DNA from 2 places in the Amycolatopsis sp. NPDC049688 genome. Region 2 is predicted to be linked to the other one. Evidence: riboswitches for the same ligand, from Rfam matches in the RefSeq annotation. Region 2 holds a riboswitch; the other holds the start of a gene.
What was found. A riboswitch is a leader RNA that binds a small molecule or an ion and turns the genes downstream of it on or off. The one in region 2 is predicted to bind thiamine pyrophosphate.
Positions count from the first base shown of each region.

Region 1: another riboswitch for thiamine pyrophosphate. It lies ahead of AB0J55_RS39945 (thiamine ABC transporter substrate-binding protein); the one in region 2 lies ahead of thiO (glycine oxidase ThiO).

Region 1 covers NZ_JBFANY010000020.1:26,734-33,584, reverse strand. Annotated here, with positions in the region: gene ychF (redox-regulated ATPase YchF) at 1-504, shown strand, start outside; gene AB0J55_RS39965 (winged helix-turn-helix transcriptional regulator) at 556-1,146, shown strand; gene AB0J55_RS39960 (hypothetical protein) at 1,143-1,610, shown strand; gene AB0J55_RS39955 (hypothetical protein) at 1,610-1,939, shown strand; gene AB0J55_RS39950 (4a-hydroxytetrahydrobiopterin dehydratase) at 2,302-2,583, opposite strand; TPP riboswitch at 2,616-2,722, shown strand; gene AB0J55_RS39945 (thiamine ABC transporter substrate-binding protein) at 2,743-3,795, shown strand; gene AB0J55_RS39940 (iron ABC transporter permease) at 3,771-5,447, shown strand; gene AB0J55_RS39935 (ABC transporter ATP-binding protein) at 5,447-6,454, shown strand; gene AB0J55_RS39930 (hypothetical protein) at 6,542-6,851, shown strand, end outside.
Region 2 covers NZ_JBFANY010000019.1:72,242-79,092, forward strand. Annotated here, with positions in the region: gene AB0J55_RS39215 (phosphatidylinositol-specific phospholipase C domain-containing protein) at 1-858, opposite strand, end outside; gene thiD (bifunctional hydroxymethylpyrimidine kinase/phosphomethylpyrimidine kinase) at 964-1,791, shown strand; gene AB0J55_RS39225 (MarR family transcriptional regulator) at 1,852-2,280, opposite strand; gene AB0J55_RS39230 (thiazole synthase) at 2,365-3,123, opposite strand; gene thiS (sulfur carrier protein ThiS) at 3,125-3,325, opposite strand; gene thiO (glycine oxidase ThiO) at 3,325-4,398, opposite strand; TPP riboswitch at 4,392-4,497, opposite strand; gene thiE (thiamine phosphate synthase) at 4,529-5,188, shown strand; gene AB0J55_RS39250 (hypothetical protein) at 5,189-5,920, opposite strand; gene AB0J55_RS39255 (threonine/serine dehydratase) at 6,068-6,851, shown strand, end outside.

The sequences.
Region 1 (6,851 bases), on a different contig from region 2:
CTGCTGACGACGAAGCCGTTCCTGTACGTCTTCAATGCGGACGAATCGGTGCTGACCGACGACGCCCGCCGCGAGGAGCTGACGAAGCTGGTCGCGCCGGCGGACGCGGTGTTCCTCGACGCGAAGGTCGAGGCGGAGCTGCTGGAGCTGGACGACGAGGAGTCGGTCCGCGAGCTGCTCGAGTCGGTGGGCCAGCCGGAGCCGGGCCTCTATTCGCTGGCCCGCGCGGGCTTCCACACGCTCGGCCTGCAGACGTACCTGACGGCGGGCCCGAAGGAATCCCGCGCGTGGACGATCCCGCAGGGCGCCACGGCCCCCCAGGCGGCGGGCGTCATCCACACGGACTTCGAGCGCGGCTTCATCAAGGCGGAGATCGTCTCGTACGACGACCTGATGGAGGCGGGCTCGATGGCGGCGGCGAGGGCCGCGGGCAAGGTCCGCATGGAGGGCAAGGACTACGTCATGGCCGACGGCGACGTGGTCGAGTTCCGCTTCAACGTGTAACGGTCAACTACTGATTGTTGTTTTCATTGGGCGCAGGATATACTGCGTCCAATGAAAGCTTCGCCGAGTCTCCTGCCGCTCCTGCGTTCGCGCATGCAGGGTGAGCTGCTCGCGATCCTCCTGCTGCACCCGGAGCGCGAGTACAGCATCACCGAGCTCGCCGAAGCCTGCGGAGTCTCGCCGACGGCCGTCCTGCGGGAGGTCGAACGGCTCGTCGAGGGCGGCATCCTGGAAGACCGGCGGGTCGGGCGGAGCCGGCTCGTCAAGGCCCGGACCGACACCCCGCTCTACCGGCCGCTGAGCGAGCTCATGGCGGTCACCTTCGGGCCGCTGCCGCTGCTTGCCGAGGCCCTTTCCGGTCTGCAGGGCGTGCGCGAGGCCTACATCTACGGGTCATGGGCTGCGCGCTACCTCGGTGAACCGGGGCCGCCGCCCGGGGACGTCGACGTCCTCGTCGTCGGCTCGCCCGATCCGGACACGCTCTTCGACCTGGCCGAGGACGTGTCGCGGCGGCTGGGCCGCGAGGTCAGCGTCCACCGGATCTCGCCCGAGTCGTGGGCGGCCAGCAGCACGGACCCGTTCGTCACCAGCGTGCGTGAGCGTCCGCTGGCCCCGTTGCTCCTCGACCAGGAGGCCCGATGACCCGGTGGAACCAGGGGCGCGCCACGGTCGACGCGCTCATCGCCCGCGGCTCCCTCGAACGCGTCCCGGCGTCGCGGGAGGCCGCGGAGGCGGAGATCGCCAGGGCCCGCACGCACGTCGCTTCGGCGCGGCAGCTGCTGGGCTCGGATCCGGAAGGCGCCTACACGCTGGCGTACGACGGCGCGCGCCGCGCGTTGGCGGCCGTCCTCCAGAACCAAGGTCTGCGCGCGACGAGCCGGGGTGGCCACATCGCCGTCTACGAAGCGGTTCTCGCGCAGCTCGATCCGCCGCTGGGGCCGCTGCTGCGTCCCTTCAACCGGATGCGGATCCGGCGCAACGAAGTCGCCTACCGGTCGTCCGAGGCGCCTTCGGTGACCGCCGCGGACGTGACGGCCGATGTGGCGAAGGTCGAGGACCTGATCGGGGTCGCCGAGAAGACGATCCCGAACATGTCGCGGTACTGATGGCGCCCCGCCCGCTGACCGCCACCGAGCGGACGACGCTGGACACGCTGCTCGCGAAGGACTTCCCAGGTGCCGCGGAACTGCGGGCGCAGGCCGCCACCGCCCGGGTGACCGGGCGGTGCGGCTGCGGGTGCCCGAGCATCAACCTGCAGGTCGACCGGACGCTGCCGGTCGCGGCGGTCGCCGACGACCCGGTCGCGATCGAAGCCGACGCACCCGGCGGCGGGCTCATCGTGTTCGTCGACGACGGCCGGTTGTCGTGCCTCGAGTACTGGACGACGGCCGACGAGCCGCCCGCCGAGTTCCCGCCGCCCGGGCGGATCCGCTAGCCGAGCAGGCCCAGCAGGGCGATCGCGATCAGCACCACCGCGGGGGCGAGGGCGTTGATCCAGGCGCGCTGAGCGGCGGTGGGGGCGGTGTTCATGGGCGTTCCCTACGGGCGAACCGAATGCTTCCGCAGGAACCTCGCGCCGATCATGCCCCGCGTTAGCGGCTGTGATCGAACTCTCAGCCGTCCAGGTGACGGCGGTGGCGGGCGGTGAACCAGAGCACCCCGCCGGCCGCCGCCACCATCGTCGCGAACGCCGCCGTGCCGACCACGATTGCCTGAGTCATCTGTGTCTCCCTCCCGAAGGTTGCGGTAACCGGGAGACGCCGGAGCGGCTTCATGGTGCACTCAGCGTAGCCAGGATCACAGCACCGCGTCGATCTGTTCGGCCAGGTCGAAGTCCTTCGCCGTCAGGCCGCCCGCCGAGTGCGTGGAGAGCCGGAACGTCAGCGTCCGCCAGCGGATGTCGATGTCCGGGTGGTGGTCGGCGGCCTCGGCGAGCTCCGCCACCCGGTTCACCACCTCGATCGCCCGGGGGAAGCTTTCCAGCTCCACCTCGCGGGAGATCACCGCGCCGGTGCGGACCCAGCCTGCGCGGAAGCCCAGCCGCCGGTCGGCCTCGGAGTCGCTCAAGATTTCCGTCATGTCTCCATCGTCCTGCGTCCTGGACTACGCTGCACGGTTGCCACGGGAGTCCGGTGAGCCGGGCTGAGAGGCGGGTCACCCGCGACCGTTCGCACCTGACCGGATCATGCCGGCGAAGGGAGGGCTGCCCTCCTCGTCCGGCGAAGTGCAGGAGGGTAGATGAAACGCAGGGCTGTGCGCGCCGCGACGGCCATCGCCGCCGTCAGTGCCGTCGCCGCGGCGTGCTCGCTGTCGGACGGGTCCGGTGGCACGCAGCAGACGCCCACCGTCACCCTCGTGACGCACGATTCCTTCCTGGCGCCGCAGGAGGTGCTCGACGCCTTCCAGAAGCAGTCGGGCATCAAGATCTCCGTGCTCAAGCAGGGTGACGCCGGCTCGCTGACCAACAAGCTCGTGCTGACGAAGGCCAACCCGATCGGCGACGTCGCGTACGGCGTCGACTCCACCTTCGCCTCGCGCGCGCTCAGCGAGGGCGTCTTCGAGCCCTACACCAGCCCGGAGGCCGACCGCGGGCCGCAGCGCTACGCCGTCGACCCGGAACACCGGCTGTCCGCGGTCGACGTCGGCGACGTCTGCGTCAACGTCGACACGAACTACTTCACCGCCAAGGGGATCCCGGCGCCGTCGACCTACGACGACCTGGCCGACCCGAAGTACAAGGACCTGCTGGTCGCCGAGGACCCCGCCACGGCGTCGCCCGGCCTGGCGTTCCTGCTCGGGACCATCGCCAAGTACGGCGAATCCGGCTGGAAGGACTACTGGGCGAAGCTGAAGGCCAACGGCGTCAAGGTGGTCAGCGGCTGGGAAGAGGCCTACACCAAGCAGTTCTCCGGCTCGTCCGGCAAGGGCCCGCGGCCGATCGTCGTCTCGTACGCGTCGTCGCCCGCCGCCGAGGTCGGCGACGACGGCAAGCCGCGCACCAAGGCGCTGCTCGACACCTGCTACCGGCAGGTCGAGTACGCCGGCGTGCTGGCGAACGGCAAGCAGGCCGACAACGCGCACAAGGTCGTCGACTTCCTGCTCTCCCAGCAGTTCCAGGCGACGGTCGCCGCCAACATGTACGTCTACCCGGCCCGCCAGGGCGTCGACCTGCCCGCGGGCTGGGCGCAGGTCGCGCCGCTGCCGCAGAAGCCGCAGACGCTGCCCGCGGACCAGGTGCAGGCGGGCCGCGAGAAGTGGATCGGCGAATGGCGCACGCTCGTGCAGCAGTGACCTCCGGGGGCTCCGCCACCCGGAGCCCCCGGACAGCGGCAGTGGCCCCGCCCCGGACGTCCCGCGGGTTCGGCTTGGCGCTGCTCGGGCTCGCCCCCATCGGGTTCCTGGTGGTGTTCTTCGCCTGGCCGGTCGTCGCGATCGTCGGCCGCGGGTTCGCCGACGGCGGCCTCGACGTCGTGCTCGGTGATCCACGGACCTGGCAGCTGGCCGCGTTCACCCTCGGCAGCGCGGCCGCGTCGACGGCCGTCGCGGTGCTGGCCGGGCTGCCGGTGGCGTTCCTGCTGGCCCGGGTGCGGCTGCCCGGCGTCGGCCTGGTGCGGACGCTGGTGCTGGTGCCGTTCGTCCTGCCGACCGTGGTCGTCGGGCTGGCGTTCCGCGCGCTGTGGCCGGACGGCGGCGTGCTGCCGATCGTGCTGGCCAACGCGTTCTTCAACGTCGCCGTCGTCGCGCGGACCGTCGCCGGGCTGTGGGCGCGGCTGGACGCGCGGACGACCGATGCCGCCCGCGCGCTCGGTGCCTCGCCGTGGCGGGCCTTCCGGTCGGTGACGCTGCCCGCGCTGGCTCCCGCGATCGCGTCCGCCGCGGCCGTCGTGTTCCTGTTCTGCGCCACCAGTTTCGGGGTCGTCCTCATCCTCGGCGGGGCCCGGTACCGGACCCTGGAAACCGAGATCTACCTGCGGACCGTCGACCTGCTGGACCTTTCCGGGGCGGCGGCGCTGTCGCTGATCCAGTTCGCGGCCGTGGTCGCCGCGCTGGTGCTCGGCGGGCTGGCGCGGCGGCGGAAGGAGGGCGCCCGGACCGGCTCGGGCCCGGCGCGGCGCCCCCGGGGTGGCGAGTGGTGGGTCGTCGGTGCCGCGGGTGTCGTGCTGGCCACGCTGGTGACGCCGATCGTCGCGCTGCTCGCCGAGTCCCTGTCCACAGAGGACGGATGGAGCTTCGCCGGGTACCGCGCCCTCACGAGCACCGGTGAGAAGGGGGCGCTGCAGGTGTCCGGCTGGGACGCCGCGCTGAACTCGCTGAAGGTGGCGATCGACGCGACCCTGCTCGCGATGGTCGTCGGCGTGCTCGCGTCCGTCGTCCTGGTGGCGTTGCGGCGCTCGCCGGCCAGAGCCGCGCGCGGGCTGGGCGAGACGATGGACGCCGTGCTGATGCTGCCGCTCGGGGTCTCGGCGGTCACCGTCGGGTTCGGCTACCTCGTCACGCTCGACGCGCTGCCCGGCGACCTCCGGACCTCGCCGTACCTGGTGCCGCTGGCCCAGGCGCTGGTGATCATCCCGTTGATCGTCCGGATGGTGCTGCCGGTGCTGCGCTCGGTCGACGTCCGGCTGCGGCAGGCCGCGTCGACGCTCGGCGCGAGCCCGCTGCGCGTCTGGCGTGAGATCGACCTGCCGCTCACCCTGCGACCGCTGGTCGCCGCGGCCGGGTTCGGGTTCGTCGTGGCGCTGGGCGAGTTCGGCGCGACGAGCTTCCTCGCCCGCCCGGCCGCGCCGACGCTGCCGGTCGCCGTCGCGACGCTGATGGCACGCCCGGGCGAGCTGAACAACCAGATGGCGTACGCGGCGTGCGCGCTGCTGATGCTCGTGACGGTGCTGGCCGTCGCGCTGATCGACCGGCTCGGGGCCGCCCGCGGCCGGGTGGGGGAGTTCTGATGGCGCTGTCGGTGCGGGACCTGACCGTCCGCTACGGATCGTTCACCGCGGTGCGGGACGTCCGGCTGGACATCGCCGACGGCGAGGTGCTGGCCCTGCTCGGCCCGTCGGGCTCGGGCAAGTCGACGCTGCTGCGCGCGATCACCGGCCTCGAGCCGTCGGCGCGCGGTGCGGTGAGCTGGGACGGCGAGGACCTCGGCGCGGTGCCGGTGCACCGGCGCGGCTTCGGGCTGGTGTTCCAGGACGGCCAGCTGTTCGCCCATCGCGACGTCGCCGCGAACATCGCGTTCGGCCTGCGGATGCACGGCGTCCCGCGCGGCGACTGGGCGCCGCGGGTCGCCGAGCTGCTGGCGCTGGTCGGCCTGTCCGGGTTCGAGAAGAGGCGGGTGACCGAGCTGTCCGGCGGCCAGGCGCAGCGGGTCGCGCTGGCCCGCGCGCTGGCGCCGGAGCCGCGGCTGCTGCTGCTCGACGAGCCACTGTCCGGTTTGGACGCCGGACTGCGCGAACAGCTGGCCATCGACCTGGCCGACCTGTTGCGCCGCAGCAAGATCACGACGCTGCTGGTCACGCACGACCAGGAGGAGGCGTTCACCCTCGCGGACCGGGTCGCGGTGCTCGACACCGGCGAGATCCGGCAGGAGGGCGCGGTCCGGCGCGTGTGGCGCAACCCGGCCGACGACGACGTGGCCCGCTTCCTCGGCGTGACGACGTTCGCCGACGGCGTCGCCGCGGGCGGGCAGGTGCGCACTGCGCTGGGAGACGTCACGCTGCCGGACGCCGGCGACGGCCCGGTGCGGCTGGGGCTGCGGCCCCACGCGCTCCGGGTGGCCGCCGAAGGTACTCCCGGTGAGGTCGTGGCGGCGGTGCACCGGCGGGCGCACGTGCGGCTGGTGGTCCGGCTGGAAAACTCCACTGTGGACGCGGTGGCCCCGGCCACGGCGGACCTGCGCGCCGGGGACGCGGTGCGGCTGGCGTTCGACGCGGACGGTGTCGCGCTGGTGGGCTGAAAGCGCTTTTTTACTCCGAACGGGGCCTGTTCTCTTCCTGATCGCGGCCTAGAGTGGCCGGACGCTGATCAACGAGGAGCCCTCTGGATGAACATCGACACGGCGCTGAAAGAAGCGATGACGATTGCCGGCGCGGTGGGCGCCGCGGTGGTCGACTACGACAGCGGGATGTCGCTGGGCTCGCTGGGCGGTGGTGACTGGCTGGACCTGGACGTCGCCGCCGCGGGCAACACCGAGGTCGTCCGCTCGAAGCTGCGGGTGATGGCCGCGTTGCAGCTCAACGACGACATCGAGGACATCCTGATCACCCTGCGCCGCCAGTACCACGTGATCCGGCTGATGGATCCGTCCAAACGGGACACATCGACGCTGTTCCTGTACCTCGTGCTGGACCGGG
Region 2 (6,851 bases):
CCCGTCGGTCATCACGACGTAGTAGTGGTTGGCGTCGTACCACCACGGACCGGTCTGGGTCACCCACGCGTTCGCGTCGCCGTCGAAGACGACGAACCACGGCTTGAGGTCGGCGGTGTACTTGTCCCGCGGGTCACCGCCGGCCGCGCCGTGCACGGTCGGGAAGATGTTCGCGTCACCGAGCTTGCCCGCGTTCTTGAGCCCCACCAGGTAGCGCGCGTACTCGACGTCGGTGTGCAGCGTGTCGGTCGGGTTCCCCTCCTCGACCGTGCCCGGGATGATCTCGGTGATCACCCGCCCCCGCAACGCGTCCACGGACGGCCAGTTGTCCGCCTTGGCCGCGTCGTCGAGCGTGGCGTAGCCGCCGAGGAGCTCGGCCGGGCGGAAGGCGACGCTGCCGAGGTGCGAACGGAACGTGGCGTCCAGCTCGTCCGGGCCCAGGCCGGTGTTGTCGGAGAAGCCGGTCTTCATCTCCAGTTTCAAAGTGATCGGCGTGTGCCCGGGGTGGGCGGCCAGCCAGATCCGGATGTCGTCGAGGCAGTACTCCAGGTTCTTGTTCGTGCCGCCGGAGTACAGCTGCGACGCCGAAGTCGCCGCGACGCAGTTGTTGTTGTTCCCCAACGGGTTCGAGTGGCTGACCTTCCACTCGTGGGTGAAGAAGTCCGGCCAGACGTCGAGCTCGATCAGCGACGACCCGGCGTCGAGCGCCTGGGCGAGGTAGCCGTACGCCGCCGGGTCGTAGGTGTTGTGCACGCCGACGGTCGTGACGTGGGAAAGCTTGGGACTGTCGGCGTTGGCGGCGGTCGCCCCGGAGAGCGTGAGCGCGGCCGTGAGGAGTGCCACCGAGAAGAGCTTCATCCAGGCTCCTTCGAACGTGAGTAACGTTCACAATGTCCCACCGTGGTTGACTGTTGATGAAGCAAAAGAGGCTGATTGGCCTAGACCAGAAGTCGGGAAACCACCATGACGACGAGCCTTCCGACGGCGTTGACCATCGCCGGGTCGGACTCCGGCGGCGCCGCCGGGCTGCAGGCGGACCTGCGCACGTTCCTGACCTGCGGCGTGCACGGCCTGGTCGCGGTCACCGCGGTCACCGTGCAGAACACCCTGGGCGTGCACGACCGCGCCGACCTGCCGCCGCACATCGTGGCCGGCCAGATCGAGGCCGTGGCGGCGGACATGGGCGTCGGCGCGGCGAAGACCGGCATGCTGGCTTCGGCCGAGATCATCCACGCCGTCGCGGCGGCGTGTGACAAGGCGGGCATCGGCCGGGACGAAGAGATCCCGTTCGTCGTCGACCCGGTGGCGGCGTCGATGCACGGCCACCCGCTGTTCGACGAGGCGGGGCTGCACGCCCTGCGCGACGAGCTCCTGCCGCGCGCGACCGTGCTGACGCCGAACCTCGACGAGGTCCGCCTGCTCACCGGGATGACGGTGACCGACCGCGAGGGCATGCACACCGCGGCGGTCGTGCTGCACCGGATGGGCCCGAAGTACGTCCTGGTCAAGAGCGGCCACCTCCAGGCCGACCCGGAGTGCGTGGACCTGCTCTTCGACGGCTCGACGTTCGTGGAGCTCCCGGGCAAGCGCTACTCGACCCCGCACACGCACGGCGCGGGCGACACGATGGCGTCGGCACTCACGGCGGGCCTGGCGAAGGGGATGCCGGTGGTCGAGGCCGCGCGCTACGGCAAGTGGTTCGTCTCGCACGCGGTCGAGCACGCGTACCCGATGGGCGCGAAGGTCGGCCCGGTCTCGGCCTTCTGGCGGCTGGCTCCCGAGGAGCGCTGAGCACGTGTCCGGTTACCGTCCCTGCGTTTGCTGATCCTTGGCCAAGCGGCAGCGGGTAGCTCAGTCGTCCGCGATCAGGGCTTCGAGGGCCGGGATCGCCGCCGTCAGGGCTTCGCGGTGCTCGGGCGAGAGCCGGTCGAGCCGGCGGTTCAGCTCCTGCACGCGCGTCGACCGGACGCCGGAGACGAGCCGCTCGCCCTCTTCGGTCGCCTTCGCCAGCCACGCCCGGCGGTCGACCGGGTCGGACTCCCGGCTGACGTACCCGGCCTCGACCAGTGACGCGATGATCCGCGACATGGTCGCCGCGGCCACCCCCTCCTTGGCCGCGAGGTCACCGAGCCGGAGCTGGCCCGCGTGGACCAGCGTCGCCAGCGCCGAGATGGCGCCGTGGCCCGGCCCCGGCACACCGGCCTGCCGCAGTGACCGGGACAGCCTGCCCACGGCGAGGTACAACCTGCCCGAGACGTCCTGGACCGATGTGCTCGTCACGGCTGGCTCCTTCTGCCCTGTGCCCCGGAAATGCCGTCCACCTTACGGGCTGGCGGTGCACACTCGGCGTGAAGGCGCCCTGGTTCACCGGGGTGGACTCGACGCCTGAGCCCAGAAACGCTGCGGCACCCGCCCGGCGCCCCGGGCCAGGTGACCGGCGACGACGGCGGAGCGCATCGCCGCGGCCATCCGCTCGGGATCGGCGGCCCGGGTGACCGCGGTCGACAGCAGGACGGCGGCGCAGCCGAGCTCCATGGCGAGGGTCGCGTCCGACGCCGTGCCGATCCCGGCGTCCAGGATGACCGGGACACCCGCCCGCGACACGATGAGCTCGATGTTGTGCGGATTCCGGATCCCGAGCCCGGTGCCGATCGGCGCGCCCAGCGGCATCACCGCGGCGCAGCCGGCCTCCTCCAGGCGCAGCGCGAGCACCGGGTCGTCGTTCGTGTAGGCGAACACGGTGAACCCGTCGGCGGCCAGCCGTTCGGCGGCGTCGAGGGTTTCGATCGGGTCCGGCAGCAGCGTCCGGTCGTCGGCGTGCACCTCGAGCTTGACCAGGTCGGTTTCCAGGGCCTCCCGCGCGAGCTGGGCGGTGAGCACGGCTTCGGCGGCCGTCCGGCAGCCCGCCGTGTTCGGCAGCAGCTCGATGCCGAGCCGCTTGAGCAGTTCGATGACGCCGGAGCCGCCTTCGGCGTCGGCGCGGCGCATGGCAACGGTGGTCAGCTCGGTGCCGGACGCCACCAGCGCGCGTTCCAGCACGGCCAGGTTGGCCGCGCCGCCGGTGCCGATGATCAGCCGGGACGTCAGCTTGGTCGTGCCGATGACCAGGGGTTCTTCGTCCACTTCAGCCTCCCTGGACCGCGGTGAGCACGTCGAGGACCGCACCCTTGGGCACGGTGGTGGCCGCCCAGTCGGCGCGGCGGACGACGACGCCGTCGACCGCGACCGCGATCCCGGGCCGTTGCCCGCCGGTGGCGTCGAGGACGTCGGCGACGGTGGCGTCGTCGGGGAACGCCGTCCACTCGCCGTTGAGCTTGATCTCCATCACACGTGCTCCTTCCGGTGCAGGCGGGCGGGGGACGCGGCCGCGGTGCCGTCCGGCGGCTCGTCCCCCTCGAGCCAGGCGACCACGGCGTCCGCGGTCACCGGGGCCATCAGCAGGCCGTTGCGGTGGTGCCCGGTCGCGGCGAAAACCCCGCCGTCCAAGGCACCGAGGTACGGCAGCGCGTCCCGGCTGCCGGCCCGCAGGCCCGCGGCGGTCTCGGCCAGTTCGTACTCGGTGATCGCGGGGAAGACGCGTTCGGCGCCTTCGAGCAGCTCACGCACCCCGCGGGCGGTGACGGCCCGGTCGAACCCGGCCTCGTACTGGGTGGCGCCGAGGACGAGCTCGGCGTCACCGCGCGGGACGAGGTAGATCGGGCGGCCTTCGACGACGGCCCGGACGGTGTGCGCAGGCGGCGGCAGGCAGCCGCGGCGGGCCTTGAGCCGGAGGATTTCGCCCTTGAGCGGGCGGACGGCGTCGGCGAGCAGCGGGTGCAGGCGCCCGGTCCAGGCGCCCGCGGCGAGGACGACGGCTTCGGCGTCCGGGAGTTCTTCGACGCGCTCTCGCACGAACCGGACGTTTCGCCGGTGGCACGCCGCGTATAGGGCTTGCAGGAGTTTCCGGTTGTCCACGGCCAGGTCGCCGGGCACGTGCAGTCCGCTTCGGACGGATCCGAGGCCCGGTTCGAGCCGTTTGGCTCCCCGGCCGGTGAGCCGCTCGGCCGCGCGGCCGAGTTCGTGCAGGTGGGCCGCCAGGATGTCGAGGTAGCCGGCGTCGGCGCTGTCGAAGGCGACGACGAGCGTCCCGTGCCCGGCCAGCCCCGGATCGAAGCCCTCTTCCCGCAGGTCACGCGCGAAATCCGGCCACCGTTTCAGCGACTCCTCACCGAGGCGGAGGACGTCCTCCTCGCCGGGCCACGCCTCGGTGACGGGCGCGAGCATGCCGCCGGCCAGCCAGGACGCACCGCCGCGGGCGGGTTCGGGGTCGTACAGGGTGACCTGGTGGTTTTTCGCGGCGGCGCGCCACGCGGCGGCGAGGCCGATCACGCCGCCGCCCACCACAGCCAGGTTCGTCATGGAATCACGCTCCCTGCGCCGGCATGACCCGGATCAGGTTCCACGGTCGGAGCGGCAGCTCCCTCTCAGCCCGTGCCTCGGGCTCCCGTGCGGACACCTCCACCTTAACGGGCGGGGTACGGTCGCCGCTATGCCCGCCCTCTCCGGTGACAAGATCCGCGCCCGCCTCGACTCGGCGCGCCTGTACCTCTGCACGGACGCCCGCACCTCGCGTGGGGACCTGGCCGCCTTCGCCGACGCGGCCCTGGCCGGCGGCGTCGACATCGTCCAGCTGCGCGACAAGACCGGCGCCCTGGAGGCGGCCGGCGAGATCGCGGCGCTGGAGGTGCTGGCGGAGGCGTGCGCCCGGCACGGCGCGTTGCTGTCGGTGAACGACCGCGCCGACGTGGCGCTGGCGGTGGGTGCCGACGTGCTGCACCTGGGCCAGGACGACATCCCGGTGCCACTGGCCCGCCGCATCCTGGGCGACGACGTCGTGATCGGCCGTTCGACGCATTCGCTCGACCAGGCGCTCGCCGCGGCCGCGGAGCCCGGCGTGGACTACTTCTGCACGGGCCCGTGCTGGCCGACGCCGACCAAGCCGGGCCGCCCGGCCCCGGGCCTGGACCTGGTGCGCGCGACGGCGGCCTGGGCGCCGGACCGGCCGTGGTTCGCCATCGGCGGCATCGACGAGCCCCGGCTCCCCTCGGTGCTGGAAGCCGGGGCGTCACGGATCGTCGTGGTCCGGGCGATCACCGAAGCCGAGGATCCCGAGGCCGCGGCGCGGGAGCTGCGGGCCCGGCTGCCCTGATCACGGGGTCGGCGTCGTTGCCGCGCCCTTGCTGGTCGGCGGGGTCGCCGTGGTCGCCGGCGCCGAGGTCGACGGCTGCTCGGTCGTCGTGCTCGGGGTGGTCGTCGGGGTCTCGGACGACGTCGTCGGTGCCGTCGAGGTCTGCGACGGCGTGGTCGTCGTCTCCGTCGGGGAGACCTGAGTGTCGTCCGTGCTGGTCGGAACGGTGGTCGACGGGGTCGGCTTCGAGCGGCCCGAGTCGCCGAAGATCTTGCCGATGCTCGCGCCCGTCCCGCCGCCGATCTGGGTGCCCGTCGCCGACTCGAAGCCGACGATCGAGAGGATCGCCACCGCGAACGCCGCCAGGCTCGTGCCGATGACCAACGGCCAGCGCAGCTTCTTGAGCCGCGCGGACAGCGCGGGCGCCGTCGTGGGCTTCTCCAGCTGGACCGTCGGCTGCTCGGTGATGTCGACCGCGGGCCCGCGCCGCCGGATGCCCGACGTCGCCAGCTGACGCGCCTTGAGCGCCGCCGCGCGGGTGCGCTCCAGCGAGCGCAGGTACAGCTCGCTGCCGACCGTCGACACCACGCTCGCCACGCCGGCGCCGATCACCGTGCCCGCCACGCCCAGTGTCGAGCCGAGCAGCGCCGCGGTCACCGCCGCCAGCGCCGCTGCCAGTACCTGCGCGATCCGCAGGCCCGACTTCTCTTCCTTCTTCTCCTCTGCCGAAGCCGCTACGTTCTCCTTGCTCATGATCCCGATCTAGGTAGTCCGTGTTCTCCCCTGTCCAACGCTTAAGGCGCGTGAGGCACTCCCCTCGTTGCCGCAGCGTGAGGAGGACCACTTCGTCTGTCCATAATAGACACTCCAGTCCGGACGTTTTCTTGACATACTCGGCACATGGAACTGGTGACGATCTCTGACATCGAGGCCGCCGCGAAGCGCGTCGCCGATGTCGCCGTGCGCACGCCCCTGTTGCCCCAGACCTGGGATCCCCGCGGAACCCTGTGGCTCAAACCCGAAAACCTGCAACCGGTCGGGGCGTTCAAGGTGCGCGGCGCGTTCAACGCCATCGCCACCCTGGACGACGCGACCCGCGCCCGCGGCGTCATCGCGTACTCCAGCGGCAACCACGCGCAGGCAGTCGCGTACGCCGCGCAGCGGTACGGAGTGCCCGCAGTGATCGTCGTACCGGACGTCACGCCGCGGATCAAGGTCGAAGCCACCCGGTCGTACGGCGCCGAGGTGATCGAGGTGCCGATCGGCGAGCACGAGGGCAAAGCGCGTGAACTGGCCGCCGAACGCGGGCTGACCCTCGTCCCGCCCTTCGACCACGCGGCCATCATCGCCGGGCAGGGCACGGCCGGCCTGGAGATCGCCGAGGACCTGCCGGACGTCGACGTGGTGCTGGTCCCGGTCAGCGGCGGCGGGCTGGCGGCCGGCGTCGGCACGGCGATCCGGGCCCGCTGCCCGCGGGCGCGCGTGATCGGCGTCGAGCCCGCGCTGGCCGCGGACGCCGCCGACAGCCTCCAGCGGGGTGAGCTGGTCCGCTGGCCGCAGGCCGACCGCGCCAAGACGATCGCCGACGGCCTGCGGTCCCAGCCGTCCGAGTTGACCTTCGCCCACCTGCGGGAAGTCGTCGACGGGATGGTGACGGTCACCGAGGACGAGATCCGCGAGGCGG